2 regions of the Rhodoferax sediminis genome follow, and region 1 is predicted to be linked to the other one. Evidence: predicted binding sites of a transcription regulator. Region 1 holds the regulator's gene; the other holds the start of a gene.

The links. Region 1 encodes sigma-54, which starts transcription at its own class of promoters, with help from an activator protein. Its sites were predicted from a motif close to TGGCANGNAANCTGCTTT; they were not measured.
Region 2: EUB48_RS07155 (PEP-CTERM sorting domain-containing protein) is a predicted target of sigma-54. The motif match lies at 6,171-6,188, and genes of this name have one in related genera.

What each region holds. Positions count from the first base shown of each region.
Region 1 is NZ_CP035503.1:258,132-265,980, forward strand. It holds gene EUB48_RS01265 (PsiF family protein) at 1-1, opposite strand, end outside; gene argS (arginine--tRNA ligase) at 150-1,847, shown strand; gene EUB48_RS01275 (SPOR domain-containing protein) at 1,856-2,509, shown strand; gene EUB48_RS01280 (thiol:disulfide interchange protein DsbA/DsbL) at 2,598-3,248, shown strand; gene lptA (lipopolysaccharide transport periplasmic protein LptA) at 3,358-3,999, shown strand; gene lptB (LPS export ABC transporter ATP-binding protein) at 3,996-4,790, shown strand; gene EUB48_RS01295 (RNA polymerase factor sigma-54) at 4,945-6,537, shown strand; gene EUB48_RS01300 (THUMP domain-containing class I SAM-dependent RNA methyltransferase) at 6,534-7,849, shown strand, end outside.
Region 2 is NZ_CP035503.1:1,481,785-1,489,633, reverse strand. It holds gene gcvP (aminomethyl-transferring glycine dehydrogenase) at 1-2,740, shown strand, start outside; gene EUB48_RS07175 (P-loop nucleotide/nucleoside kinase family protein) at 2,769-3,125, shown strand; partial or broken gene EUB48_RS07170 (M20/M25/M40 family metallo-hydrolase) at 3,217-3,636, shown strand; gene EUB48_RS07165 (diaminopropionate ammonia-lyase) at 3,638-4,882, shown strand; gene EUB48_RS07160 (hypothetical protein) at 5,066-5,611, shown strand; gene EUB48_RS07155 (PEP-CTERM sorting domain-containing protein) at 6,217-6,771, shown strand; gene EUB48_RS07150 (flavin reductase family protein) at 6,831-7,373, shown strand; gene EUB48_RS07145 (FAD-dependent oxidoreductase) at 7,823-7,849, shown strand, end outside.

The sequences.
Region 1 (7,849 bases):
TGGAATCTCCTGGAGAGGAACGTGTTGAAGGTAAAGCCATCCTGCAGGGAAGAAAAAATCCCTGCAGGATTGCAACACACAACGTTCGGCCCGGCAATATGGATGACGCGAGCCCTGGGGTGAGCGCCGCCGCCCCGTAAAATCAGCCGATGCTCTCTGTCAAACAGGAATTGCTCGCGGCGCTGGCCGGCGAGCTGGAAAAACTCTCGCCCGGTGCGGGGGCGAAGGCGGCCTTCGAGTCGCCCAAGGTGGCCGCACATGGCGACCTGGCCTCCACGGCGGCCATGCAGCTGGCCAAGCCCTTGAAGCAAAACCCGCGCCAGCTCGCGCAGGGCCTGCGCGAGGCGCTGCAAAATTCAGAGCCCTTCAAGCGCTGGGTGGACGCCATCGAGATTGCCGGGCCCGGTTTTCTCAACATCCGGCTCAAGCCCGAGGCCAAGCAGCAGATCGTGCGCGAGGTGCTGCAGGGCGCCGACCGCTTTGGCGTGCAAGGCGGCAACGGGCAGCGCGTGCTGGTGGAATTCGTCTCGGCCAACCCAACCGGGCCGCTGCATGTGGGCCATGGCCGCCAAGCGGCGCTGGGCGACGCCCTCTGCAACCTGTTCCAGACCCAGGGCTGGGACGTGTACCGCGAGTTCTACTACAACGACGCGGGCGTGCAGATCGCCACGCTGGCGCACAGCGTGCAGCTGCGCGCCCGGGGCTTCAAACCCGGCGATGCCGAATGGCCCAGCGGCGACAACGCCCCCGCCTACAACGGCGACTACATCGCCGACATCGCAGCCGACTTCCTGGCAAAAAAGACAGTCAAGTCCGACGACCGCGCGTACACCGCCTCGGGCGACGTAAACGACCTCGATGCCATCCGCCAGTTCGCCGTGGCCTACCTGCGCCACGAGCAGGACCTGGACCTGCAGGCGTTCGCGGTCCGGTTCGACAACTACTACCTCGAATCGAGCCTGTACACCAGCGGCAAGGTCGCGGCCACGGTGGCAAAGCTGCAGGCGGCCGGCAAGACCTACGAGCAGGATGGCGCGCTGTGGCTCAAGTCCACCGAGTATGGCGACGACAAGGACCGCGTCATGCGCAAGGGTGACGGCAGCTACACCTACTTCGTGCCCGACGTGGCCTACCACATCGCCAAATGGGAGCGCGGCTTTCACAAGGTGGTCAACATCCAGGGCACCGACCACCACGGCACCATTGCGCGCGTGCGCGCCGGGCTGCAGGCGGCGAATGTGGGCATTCCTGCGGGCTACCCCGACTACGTGCTGCACACCATGGTGCGCGTGATGCGCGGCGGCGAGGAAGTCAAGATCAGCAAGCGCGCCGGCAGCTACGTCACGCTGCGCGATCTGATCGAGTGGACCAGCAAGGATGCCGTGCGCTTCTTCCTGCTGAGCCGCAAGCCCGATACCGAATACGTGTTCGACGTCGATCTGGCGGTCACGAAAAACAACGACAACCCGGTGTATTACGTGCAGTACGCGCATGCGCGCATCTGCTCGGTGCTGGCCGCGTGGAAGGACAAGGAAGGCGGCGACGCGGCCCGGCTGGCGAGCGTCGACCTGGCGCCGCTGCAAAGCGCCCCCGCGCTGGCGCTGATGCTGCAGCTGGCCAAATACCCGGAGATGCTGGGCGCGGCCGCGCAGGATTTCGCGCCGCACGACGTCACCTTCTACCTGCGCGATCTGGCCGCCACCTACCACAGCTACTATGATGCCGAACGCATTCTGGTGGACGACGAGGCCGTCAAACTGGCGCGGCTGGCGCTGGTGGCCGCCACCGCGCAGGTATTGCACAATGGCCTGGCAATTCTGGGCGTGTCGGCGCCCGCAAAAATGTGAGCAATTCAATGAAACAGCAATTCGGCGGCACCATCGTCGGCTTTGTCATCGGTGTCGTGGTGGGTCTGGGCGCGGCACTGGCCGTCGCCGTGTACGTCACCAAGGTGCCGATTCCGTTCGTCAACAAGGGCGTGAGCCGTGCCCCGGACCAGGATGCGGCCGAGGCCGTGAAGAACAAGGACTGGGATCCCAACGCGCCGCTGTATGGCAAGAACCCGGTGCGCCCGGCCTCGGCCGCTGCTGGCGGCGCGGTCGACAACACGGGTGCGGGTGCCGGTGCAACGCCCGGTGCGGCGACGGCCCCCCTGCCTCCCGCGGTCGTGGGGGGCAGGACCGCAGCCGTTCAGCCGCCCGTTCCGCCGGCGGTGTCGGGTGATCCGCTGGGGGACCTGGCGAAGGCCCGGTCGAGCAGCAGCGGGGTCGATCCGTTTACCTACTTTGTGCAGGCCGGCGCGTTCCGGACTGCCGAAGATGCCGAGTCGCAGCGCGCCAAGCTGTCGCTGATGGGGGTCGAAGCCAAGGTTTCCGAACGCGAACAGTCCGGACGCACGGTCTGGCGCGTGCGGGTCGGGCCGTTCAACACCAAGGCTGATGCCGACAAGACCAAGGAGCAGCTCGATGGCAGCGGCATGGAAACAGCGCTGGTGCGCGTGCAGCGTTAAATGGCCGGACGCCTTCGCGTGACGTGCCGCATGGGAACTTCAGGCCGGGTCGGCCCTCTGACTCTGATATTGACAGGAGCGTAACTTGATGAAACGTCGTGAATTCTCGCTGGCCGCCGCCTCGGCGCTGGCCGCCTCCACCCTGACTGTGCCGGCCGCCCATGCCCAGGGGAAAAAATTCGTCGCCGGCACGGATTATCTGGTGCTGGACAAGCGCGCCATGGTCGAGACGCCCCCCGGCAAGGTCGAGGTCATCGAATTCTTCTGGTACAGCTGTCCGCACTGCAACGCGTTCGAGCCGGCGCTGGACAATTGGGTCAAGCGCCTGCCCAAGGATGTCAATATGCGCCGCGTGCCGGTGGCGTTCAATGCCAGCTTTGTGCCCGAGCAGCGCCTGTACTACACGCTGGAAGCCATGGGCAAGCTCGACGAGCTGCATGTCAAGGTGTTCTACGCGATTCACGTCGAGCGCCAGCCGCTCGACCGTGACGCCGGCATTACCGCCTGGGTTCAAAAACAGGGCCTGGACACGGCCAAGTTCGCCGAGATCTACAACTCGTTCTCGGTCGCAACCAAGGTGCGCCGTGCGACCCAGCTGCAGGACGCCTACAAGGTGTCGGGCGTGCCCGCGCTCGGCGTGGCGGGGCGCTTTTATACCGATGGCGAGCTCGCACACAGCATGGAGCGCGCCCTGCAGATCACCGACTACCTGATTGGCGAGTCGCGCAAGAGCGCCTGACGCCAGCCCCGGGGCGCCACGAAAAAGCCCGCTTCAGCGGGCTTTTCTGTTATTTTTGGGAGGGCTTTCGTGGTCACGCCCTTACAATGCCAGCAAGATTCATGCCTCTATGAAAAAAACTTTCACCTCGCTTTTGCTGCTCGTCGCCTGTGCACTGCTCCCGCTTGGCGCGCTGGCCGAAAAAGCCGACAGCAACAAGCCGATGAATATCGAGGCGGATGCCCTGCGCTACGACGACCTCAACCAGACCAGCGTGTTCACCGGCCGGGTGGTCGTCACCAAGGGCACCATCATCATTCGCGGCGCCCGGGTCGACGTGCGCCAGGACCCCGAGGGCTATCAATACGCCACCGTCACGGCCGAGCCCGGCAAGCTGGCGTTCTACCGGCAAAAGCGCGAAGGCGTGGACGAGTACATCGAGGGGGAGTCGGAAACCATCGAGTACGACGGCAAGGCGGACGTCGTCAAATTCATCAAGCGGGCCATCCTGCGCCGCTACACCGGCGCCACGCTGAGCGACGAGACCACGGGGGCCTTGATCACCTACAACAACGCAACCGACGTGTTCACCGTGGATGGCACGGTCACGAATCCGACGGGCGGCGTTGCGGGCGGCCCCGCGCGCACGCGCATCCGCGCCATGCTGGCACCCAAGGCCACTGCCTCCGCGCCGGCGGGCACGGCGCCAGCGCCTGCTGTGCCGGCACCCGTACTGCGTCCCAGCAGCACCCTCGGCGGGGATCCAAAGTGACGGGCGACGCAGCGACGCATGCCGTGCGCGACGTGCCGAGCCGGCTCGAAGCGCGCCACCTGCAAAAAACCTATGGCAGCCGCATGGTCGTGAAGGATGTGTCGCTGTCGGTGCAAAAAGGCGAGGTGGTGGGCCTGCTCGGGCCCAACGGTGCAGGCAAGACGACCTCGTTCTACATGATCGTGGGCCTGGTGCGGGCCGACGCCGGCGAGATCACCATCGACGGCGGCCCGGTCGAACACATGCCGATCCACCGCCGTTCGCGCCTGGGCCTGAGCTATCTGCCGCAGGAGGCGTCGATTTTTCGCAAACTCACGGTGGAAGAAAACGTGCGCGCGGTGCTGGAGCTGCAGCGCCATGGCGCCGATGGCGACCAGGCCGGCCGTGCGCTGTCCAAAAGCGAGATCGAGGAGCGTCTCACGACGCTCTTGCAGGACCTGCGGGTGGAGCACCTGCGCGATTCGTCCGCGCTGTCGCTGTCGGGCGGCGAGCGCCGGCGCGTCGAGATTGCGCGCGCGCTGGCGACGCAGCCGCGCTTCATCCTGCTCGACGAGCCATTTGCCGGCATCGACCCGATCGCGGTGATCGAGATCCAGCGCATCATCGTTTTCCTCAAGAGCCGGGGCATCGGCGTGCTCATCACCGACCACAACGTGCGCGAAACCCTGGGCATCTGTGACCATGCCTTCATCATCAATGATGGCCACGTGCTGGCGCAGGGCACCCCTTCGGAGATCGTCGACAACGCCGATGTGCGCCGGGTGTACCTGGGCGAGCATTTCCGCATGTGAATATGGCCCCCACGCTTGTCACTGCGTGTACTGCGCTGCCCCCCGAGGGGGCCGTCGGCCGCCTTGGGGCGGCCCGGCGCCGGCCGGGTGCTCCCCGCGCTTGCCATTGCGTGTACTGCTTCTCCTTGGGGCGGCGCGGCGGTCGCCTGACGCCATGAAGCAGGGCCTGTCACTTCGCATTTCGCAGCATCTGGCGCTGACGCCGCAGCTGCAGCAGTCGATCCGGCTGCTGCAGCTCTCGACGCTGGAGCTGAGCCAGGAAGTGGAGCAGATGCTCGATGACAACCCGTTCCTGGAGGTCGCCGAGCTGGAAGCGCCGCGCGAGGAATTCGGCCTGGCGCAGTCCGACACGCGGGTGCGCGAAGACGACCGTGACACCGATTTTGCTACTAATTCGGTAGCTGGTAGCCAGGACGACATGAGGGCTACAGCTCAAAATGATGCTGAATTTCCGCTGTCGGGCCGCGACGAAGAGCAAAGCTGGGACGGTGACGGCACCAGCGAGGTCCGGCCCGACGACAGCGAATGGGGCGGCGACGCGCCCGCGCGCAGCAACAACCTGGGCGACGCGGATGCAATGGATGCCACCGAGCTGGCGGGCAGTCAGGAATCGCTGCAGTCGCACCTGCACCGCCAGGCGCTCTCACTGCGCCTGTCGCAGGAAGACCGCGCCGCGCTGCACTTCCTGATCGAATCGCTGAATGACGACGGCTACCTGGAAGACACGCTGCAGTCGCTGGCCGAAGGGCTGGCCGGCACCGACGAGGCGCAGGTGGAGGAACTGGTGCAGTGTTTCACGGTGGCGTTGTCGCTCTTGCAGCACCTGGAGCCCACGGGCGTCGGCGCGCGGCATCTGGGCGAATGCCTGGCGCTGCAGCTGCGCGCACTGCAGGACTTTGATCACGGCGACCCGGCGCGCCAGGAGGTCGTCGAGGTGGCGCTGCGCATGTGCGCCCAGCCCATGGACCTGCTGGCGCGGCGCGACGTGCGGCGACTGGTGCAGCTGTGCGGCGCCACTGAAGCGCAGGTCAAGGCCGCCATGGCGCTGATCGGCCGGCTCGAGCCCAAGCCGGGGCGGCGCTTCGTGCAGGTCGAGCGCAATATCGTGGTGCCCGACGTGATCGTGACCAACGTCGGGCGCGGCGGCCAGCCCAAGTTTCGCGTGCAGCTCAATCCCGACGTGATGCCGCGCCTGCGCGTGCACGACATCTATGCCAATGCACTCAAGCAACACAAGAGCGGCGGGCGCGATGCGTCGAACCACGCGGCGCTGCAGCAGCGGCTGCAGGAGGCGCGCTGGTTCATCAAGAACATCCAGCAGCGTTTCGACACCATCCTGCGCGTGGCCAACGCCATCGTGGAGCGGCAAAAGAGCTTCTTTGTGCACGGCGAGCTGGCGATGCGCCCGCTGGTGCTGCGCGAGATTGCCGACGAACTCGGCCTGCACGAGTCCACCATCTCGCGCGTGACCACCGCCAAGTACATGGCCACGCCGTATGGCACCTTCGAGCTCAAATACTTCTTTGGCTCGGGCCTGGGCACCGAAACCGGCGGCAATGCCTCGAGCACAGCAGTGCGCGCACTGATCAAGCAGTTTGTGGCGGCTGAAGATCCCTGCAAGCCGCTCAGCGATAACCAGATTGCCGACATGCTGAAGGAACAGGGCATCGAGTGCGCGCGCCGCACCGTGGCCAAATACCGCGAGGCGCTGCGGATCGCCCCCACCAACCTGAGAAAAACCCTGTGAACCAGCTGCAACTTTTTCTGCCCTGCGCGGCCGGCGTGGAAGCCTTGCTGGGCCTGGAGGCGCAGCGCATCACCGGCGCCGCCGAGCGGGATCTGCAGACGCTGCGCGGCGGCGTGCAGCTTAACGCGTCGTGGCGCGATGCGCTGCTGCTGAACCTGCACAGCCGGCTGGCCCAGCGCGTGCTGGTCGAGCTCTCCAACACCGAGTATCGCAACGAACAGGATCTGTACCACGCCGCCGCCAGCGTGGCCTGGGAGATCTGGTTCACGACCCGGCAGACCTTCAAGGTCGAGGTCACGGCGCAGCACAGCCCGTTGACCAGCCTGAACTTTGCCGCGCTCAGAATCAAGGACGCGATTGCCGACCGCTTCCGCCACAAGAGCGGCGTGCGCCCCGACGTGGACACCCAGTGGCCCGACGCGCGTATCTACCTGCACCTGACGACCGACCGCGCCCTGCTCTACATCGACACCTCGGGTGAGCCGCTGTTCAAGCGCGGCTGGCGCGAGGACAAGGGCGAGGCCCCGCTGAAGGAAACGCTGGCCGCCGCCATGCTGGCCGCCAGCGGCTGGGATGCCGCGACGCCGCTGTACGACCCGTGCTGCGGCAGCGGCACGATCGCGATCGAGGCGGCGCAAATCGCCTGCCGCATCGCGCCGGGGTCGCTGCGCCGCTTCGGCTTCGAGAAGCTGTTGCCGTTCCAGAGTCATGTCTGGTCCGCTATCAAAAACGAAGCGCTGGCGGCACAAACGACACCGGCCGCACCCATATTTGGCAGTGACGTGGCGCACCGGATGGTGGATTTCGCGCAGCGCAACGCGGCGCGCGCCGGCGTCGGCGCCGCGGTGGAATTCCGCGGCGGCGACGCACTGCAGCGGCTGCCGCCGGCGGCCAGCGGCGTGATGCTGGTGAATCCTCCCTATGGCGAGCGCATCGAGGTCGCCGGCGTGGCCGGAGGCGGCGCGCGCGGGCGCGTCTTCACGCAGGACGTGGCGCGCTTCGGCGCGCGTGAGAGCGCCCAGATGGACAGCGAGGAAGGCGGCGAATTCTTCAGCCGTCTCGCCGCCCACTGGAAGAAAAACTACGCCGGCTGGACCGCTTGGGTGCTGACGCCCGACCTGAAACTGCCCAGCCGCATGCGCCTGAAGGAATCGCGCCGCGTGCCGATGTGGAACGGCCCGATCGAATGCCGCCTGTTCCGCTTCGACATGGTCCAGGGCTCTGCGCGCAAAAGCGGGGAAAAAATGGGGTTGGACCGCGAAAATGGGGTCGGATCACCGGGCGGAAAAATGGGGTCGGATCACCGGGAGTG
Region 2 (7,849 bases), 1.2 Mb from region 1:
GCGCTCGATCGCGCGCCGCAGCAAGATGGACATTCCCGCCGCCGTGACCGAGGCCGCCGCGCTGGCAGAGCTGCGGGCCATGGCTGCCAAGAACCAGGTGTTCAAGAGCTTCATCGGCCAGGGCTATTACGGCACCCATACGCCGGGGGTGATCCTGCGCAACGTCCTTGAAAATCCCGCCTGGTACACCGCCTACACACCCTACCAGGCCGAGATTTCGCAGGGCCGCATGGAGGCGCTGGTCAACTTCCAGACCATGGTGTGCGACCTGACCGCGATGCCGATCGCCAACGCCTCCATGCTCGACGAGGCGACCTCCGCGGCCGAGGCCATGACGCTGGCCAAGCGCAGCGTCAAGAGCAAAAGCAACCGCTTCATCGTGGCCGGCGACTGCCATCCGCAGACCATCGAGGTCATCCAGACCCGCGCCAGGCCACTGGGCATCGAGGTCGTGCTCGCCAATTCGCGCGAGGAATGGAACGAGCTGCTTGCCGGCGACTATTTTGCCGTGCTGGCGCAGTACCCGGCCACCAGCGGCCGCATCGACGACTTGCATGCCGAGGCGGCAAAGGTGCACGGCAAGCAGGCAGCTTTCATCGTCGCGGCGGACCTGCTGGCGTTGACGCTGATCGTGCCGCCCGGCGAATTTGGCGCCGACATCGTGGTCGGCACCACGCAGCGCTTCGGCATGCCGATGGGCGCCGGTGGCCCGCACGCCGCCTACCTGGCCTGCCGCGACGAGTTCAAGCGCTCCATGCCGGGGCGTCTGGTGGGCGTGAGCATCGACGTGCACGGCAACCCGACCTACCGGCTGGCGCTGCAAACGCGCGAGCAGCACATCCGCCGCGAGAAAGCCACCTCCAACATCTGCACGGCGCAGGTGCTGCCGGCAGTGGTGGCCAGCATGTACGCGGTCTACCACGGCCCCGAAGGCCTCAAGCGCATCGCCCGGCGCGTGGCCAGCTATACGGCCATCCTGGCCAAGGGACTGGAGCAGCTCGGACAGGCACCGCGCCCCGGCGGCGCCTTCGACACGCTCAGCCTGAGAACCGGCGACGCTACGAAAGCGATAGCTTCCCGCGCCCACTCCATGCGGGCCAACCTGCGAATTCACTTCAAAGAATACCTGTGCATCTCGCTCGACGAGACCACCACGCGCGCCGACATCGAACTGCTCTGGTCGGTCTTTGCCAAGCCCGGCCAGACGCTGCCCCGGGTCAGCGATTTTGAAAAAGGCATCGAGCCGCTGATCCCCACCGAGCTGCGCCGCACCAGCGCCTACCTGGCGCACCCGGTGTTCAACACGCACCACTCCGAGACCGGCATGCTGCGCTACATCCGCGCGCTGTCCGACAAGGACCTGGCGCTGGACCGCAGCATGATCCCGCTGGGCAGCTGCACCATGAAGCTCAACGCCACCAGCGAGATGATCCCCATCACCTGGCCCGAGTTCGCCAACATCCACCCGTTCGCGCCGCGCGACCAGCAGCAGGGCTACGCCGAACTCGACGAGCAGCTGCGCGCCTGGCTATGCCAGGCCACGGGCTATGCGGGCATCAGCCTGCAGCCCAATGCGGGCTCGCAGGGCGAGTACGCGGGCCTGCTCGCGATCAAGGCCTTCCATGAATCCAAGGGCCAGGGCCACCGCAACATCTGCCTGATCCCCTCCTCCGCCCACGGCACGAATCCGGCCAGCGCGCACCTGGCCGGCCTGCAGGTGGTGGTGACGGCCTGCGACGTCAACGGCAACGTGGACATGGCCGACCTGCAGGCCAAGTGCGAACAGCACAGCGAAAAACTGGCCTGCGTGATGATTACCTACCCGAGCACGCACGGCGTGTTCGAGATGCAGGTCAAGGAGTTGTGTGCGCTGGTGCACCAGCACGGCGGGCGCGTCTACGTGGACGGCGCCAACATGAACGCGCTGGTCGGGATCGCCGCGCCCGGCGAGTTTGGCGGCGACGTGAGCCACCTGAACCTGCACAAGACCTTCTGCATCCCGCACGGCGGCGGCGGCCCCGGCGTCGGCCCGGTGTGCGTGGTGGAAGACCTCGTGCCGTTCCTGCCCGGCCACGCGTCGGGTGGACTGCCGGTGCATGCGGTCGGCGCGGTCTCCGCCGCGCCATTGGGCAATGCGGCCGTGCTGCCGATCAGCTGGATGTACTGCCGCATGATGGGCCCCGAAGGTTTGCAGCAGGCGACCGAGATCGCGATCCTGTCCGCCAACTACATCAGCGCGCGCCTGAAGGACCACTACCCCACGCTGTACGCCAGCGAAAACGGTCACGTGGCGCACGAATGCATCCTGGACCTGCGACCACTGAAAGACACCAGCGGCGTGAGCGCCGAGGACGTGGCCAAACGCCTGATCGACTACGGCTTTCACGCGCCCACGCTGAGCTTCCCGGTGGCCGGCACCTTGATGGTGGAGCCGACCGAGAGCGAGACGCTGGACGAGCTCGACCGCTTCATTGCCGCGATGATCGCGATCCGCGAGGAAATCCGCCGCATTGAAAAGGGCCAGTGGCCGCAGGACGACAACCCGCTCAAGGCAGCGCCGCATACCGCTGCGAGTCTTCTCAAGGGCGAGTGGAATCACGCCTATTCGCGCGATGTCGGCGCCGCCGTGCTGAGCAAGACCCAGCACGCCAAGTACTGGCCGCCGGTCGGCCGCGTGGACAACGTATACGGCGACCGCAACCTGTTCTGCAGCTGCGTGCCGATCAGCGACTACGCGTAAAACGACGCAGAACTCCAGGGCCTTTTCCATGCCAGTGGTGCTTCACATGGTTTGCGGAAAGATGGGGGCCGGCGGCAGGTTGCGTGCAGCGATGGCCGGCCACATCCAGGCGCTGCTCACCGCCGGCATGTCGGTCGTGCTCGATTTCCCCGCAAACACCCCCAGCACAAGAGCTTGGACCCGCGGCATCTTCGAGAAAGCAGGTGCGTCCCATGTCCTGCACTTCCTGGACGTCTCCGACGAAGTTTGCAAGGGCCGCCTGCGCGCTCGCAACGCCTCAGGAGAACACCCCTTTGAAACGATGGAGGCGGAGTTCGACCAAATCACCCGTCATTTCGTTGCGCCAACGCCGGACGAAGGCTTTGACGTCATACGCTGCGGTTGAACGAACGGCAGCCGGCCCCGTCGGAGCACTGTAAATAGCTCACTGGTCGCTCATGAGGTCAGCGTTTAGCATGGGGCCTACCCCACAAGCCCGGAGCTATTCGCCCGACGTGCAGGCCCTCCTTGAGCGACGGATGCGCGAGCTGTGCGACGGAATCTGCCGCGCACACGGTGCAACCGGCAGCGTGGAGTACACCCATGAGTTCGCTCCTACGGTGAACTGGCCGCAGTGCGTGCCTGTGGCCGTTGCAGCCGCAAGCGCCGTGGTCGGTGCCGGGAACGTCGATGCCAACGTGCCGGCCATGATGATTTCGGAAGACTTCGGTGCCTTCCTGAAGGTATTGCCGGGTGCTTTTGTCTTCATCGACAACGGAGATGGGGACAGTCCAGGTGCAACGCCATTGCACAATGCCAAATACGACTTCAACGACCTCGTCGTCCCGCTGGGAGCCCGCTATTTCGTCGAACTTGCGCGAGTCCGTCTGCCAAAAACCCACCCACTCAAGGTCTGAAATGCACCTGCTAAACCCCCAGGCAATTCGCCGCCCTTATGACGCTGACCTGCTGAAGGTGATGAGCATTGCCGCAGGGCACGAGAGTCGCTCCTGGTTGTCCACATGGAACCGTTTGGCCCCAACGCCAACCCCTGCATGGCGCCTGCCGAAGCTGGCAGCGGCTCTTAAAGTTGGCTCACTCCATGTGAAGGATGAGTCAAAGCGGTCCGAGCTGGGTAGCTTCAAAGCCCTGGGCGCCCCTATCGCACTGTTGCGACTCGTGCTTCGCCGTTGGCCAGACCAAGCCTGGAACGCGGCGGACCTGCTGGCAGGTTTGCACGCCAGGCAACTGCAGGACTTTTTCGTCATCAGTGCAACCGATGGCAATCATGGTCGCGCCCTGGCAGCCGCGGCCCAGAGCATTGGTTGCCGCTGCGTCATCGTGCTGCACGCCCATGTCAGTCAGGAGCGGGAGGACGCCATTGCCGCTTTCGACGCCGAAATCACCCGCATCGCCGGCAACTACGACGAGTCGGTAGCGGAGGCAGCACGCCTTGCCGCCACGAATGGCTGGGAGGTGGTTTCCGACACGTCCTACGAGGGCTATGAGGAGATCCCCCGTGATGTGATGCAAGGCTACGGCGTCCTCGTCGACGAGTTGCTGGAGGACTCCCCGGGGGGTTCACATTGCCCATTTACCCACGTCATTTTGCAGGGCGGCGTGGGTGGTCTGGCCGCTGGCGTGGTCAGCCATTTCTGGGAGCGGTATGGCGCCAACCGCCCGACATTCATCGTCGTCGAGCCGGAGCAGGCCGACTGCCTTTATCAAAGCGCATTGCGGGGATGCGCCTCGCGTGCAACCGGTACGGTCGATTCGGTGATGGCGGGTCTCGCCTGTGGGGAAACGTCACCGCTGGCCTGGCGCTTTCTGCAGCCCACGGTGGACATGTTCATGACCGTCACTGACGCACAAGCCGAGGCCGCCATGAGGGATCTGGCGGATGGCGCAGCGGGTGACATCCCCATGGTTAGCGGCGAGTCCGGTGCCGCAGGCCTGGCAGCCCTGCAAGCATTGATTGGCAACACCGAAATGCGCCGGAACTTGGGGCTGGATGCCGACTCGCGCGTTGTGCTGTTCAACACCGAAGGTGCCACCGCACCCGGTGTCTTTAAGAGAATCGTTGGCCGACGCGCCGTTGCGGTGATGGCTGCACAACGTAGCTGGCTGGAACGGCATGGTACTTCCGAAGGCAGACTCACCTAAGGAGCCCTTGCGCTTCAACCTATCAAGCGCGCGTCCTGCATGTCCCCTCCGAATTCAAGTCCAGACTGATTCTGCGAGGTGCTGCGAAAAAGGATTGAGTCATGCAACGCCACATGGCGTTTCATAACGACATCGCCGTGCACGACACCCTTTGGGTGCCCTCCAACCAACAGGAGAACACTTGTGAAACACAGAGTCATTGGAATTGAAATAAGCCCAGAAAGTGCGGAAGAACGCAGCGTTAAGCCAACCGGGCCGGGCAAGCGGATGAGCGGGCAACCCATCCCAGTGAAGGTGACTGCCGAGGCCGAGGGAGTGTTGGTCATCGAAACGCGCGAAGGTGCCGAAGAGACTTATCGTCTGTGCCCGAACCGCACCATGTATCTGCACGTCAGCCAGCTCCACCTGTCCAATGACGTGAATCCATTCCACTTCGGTGACGACGACCCCGGTTTGGCACTGGAGACATCACTGTTCGTGCGCGGCACGGCCACACTGGAGGACAGCTCGATTTCAGTGATGGGTGACCCCGGCAACAAGGCGCGCACGCTGGCCATCGACTTCTATGCGCTGGACGACGATGTGTGGCGCAAGCATAAAGAGTTCGCGCGGATTCTGGGCAAGGCGCCGCACTACACGGTGGAGATTCCGGAGACGGCCTACGGCAATATCACCCTGCTCAACTTCGAGCAGACGCAGACAGATTCGTCACCCGAGGCGGCGCCTTAGCGCTATGCATCCCACGCACCGATTCCTGGGCCTGCTACGGAATAGCGGGGCCGGTGCACTGCGGGTTCCATCAATACGCTTCGAGATGTGGATTGAAGCCGATGTTGACCACAAAGCGGCATGCCTCGACCAGCTCCGTGAAAGCGATGCGATATTTCGTCTTGGCTGGGGTCTGGGAAAGGATCACCTTTTAGACGGTGTGTGCCTCGCCCAATGTCACGGCTGCAATCCGTCAGCGCACGCGCATTCCTGCGGGCCTCAGACGAATATGTCGATATCCGACAGAACTGCCTTGATTTTTTGGCTCATATTGCCAACTTTTTGGCATTCAACACTCGGGCGCCCCCGGAGTAACTGAACAATGAGCCGAGGGGCGTGACAGAATGTATCTTGTCCGATGCGCTTTGTTGAGCTTCTCCTTCAATAGTTAGAAAAGAGAGAAGCAAGACATGATGATTCGTGCACTGTTGGCCATCGTGACGGCCTTCGTTGGCCAACATGGCTGTCGTCGATCAACGTCAGATGTGTCGATATTTTTTTAGATATGGATTGGTAACGGTGGCGCAGAAATTACTGCCCCTATTTCTAATAAACATGGAGCGTATATGCGCGGATTTCTCTCGGCACTGGTACTTGGCATTTCAATGTTCACGGGTGGAGCGCAAGCCGCACTTGTGGTCGGAAACACGTACCAGGATTCGAACCACCTCAGTTGGACCTATGTCGGCGATTACAACGTCGGGGCAGGACCCGCTTGGGAAACGGACCCTGCAGACTACAGCGCCTTGCAAGCCGCGGCAATCGTCTTCGGAACTGCCGCAGCCGGATACGAGTATGCGATTTCAACGCTTGACACCATCGTCAATCACCTCGCCTGGTACGACGGGTATGGAAATGGCTCCCATTTGCCCTTGACCAACTCCTATGGCGGCGGTGTCGCATTGGCCGAAGGTTTTTTTAGCGATGTGGGGGCTCGCGGCTACAACACGTGGGGCGATTTTTCCGCTTATGTTGGCTCAGACCGGGCCGAGGTGGGGGGTGGTGCCTTTAACCATGTCTTCATCACAGCCGCAGCAAACCATGTGCCCGAGCCGGGCTCGCTTGCATTGCTTGGATTGGGTCTCGTCGCAATTGCTGTCATGCGCAGGCGAAAGGTGTAATTGAGCTTCGCGGGTAACATCAAACGGGCATGCTTGGCATGACTATCGGAGGTGTTCTGATGCAGCAGTTAAACCTGAGCAAGGCTTTTACTCTGATAGAGCCAGGGCCGGTGGTCCTCGTGACGACCCGCGATGGAAAAAAAGACAACATCATGACCATCTCCTGGACCATGGTGATGGATTTCACTCCGGTATTTGCCATCACCACGGGTGAATGGAATCACTCCTTCGCGGCGTTGCGGAAAAATCGGGAATGTGTCATTGCAATTCCCACCGTCGACCTGCTGGATAAGGTGGTCGGCATAGGGACGTGCTCTGGGGCAGATACAGACAAGTTTTCCAAGTTCAAACTCACACCCGTGCAGGCCAAACTCGTCAGGCCGCCTTTGATTCAGGAGTGCCTCGCCAACATGGAGTGCAAGGTCATCGACATCGTTAAAAAGCACAATATTGTTGTGTTGGAGGCGGTTGCCGCATACATCGACACCACACGCAAGGAGAAGCGCACGGTTCACGCTGTTGGTGACGGAACGTTTATTGTCGACGGGCGCAGGATTGACCGGAAGAAGATGATGGCCTCCAAACTCCCTTGGGGCATTTAGAGCGCTCATTGTCCAGCCCATCGGCTCAAGTCGACCAGCAAAGCCCGCTTTGGGCGCAAACCCAACCCCCACTCCTGGCCTATCTATCCCCCGGATCTCTTGCTCGCCGGGAACTGCGGCGGCACGCGGGGCGTCAGGCCGAACAGGCTCTGCGCGTTGCTGCCAACGCCGTGCAGCAGCACGGCGGCCACGGCTCAATCGTTCTGGCACTTGCCGGATGCTCTCAAAAGGAGAGCAACAAGTATAGACCCATCATTGGCTCCACGGTGTTTTGTTCAAGATTTAATTCCGTGAACGGCGAATGGTGCGAATGAATCCATCGCCAGCACGCAGCGGCTTGCCTTGTCGCCGCCGCCGGATCAAACTCGCACCGGGATCCGCAGCAGCATCATCCCACCCCATCCTGCGCCAACGGGATTTGGAGAAGCTCATGCAAGCCGAATCTTTCGATGCTATCGTCATCGGTGCCGGGCAGG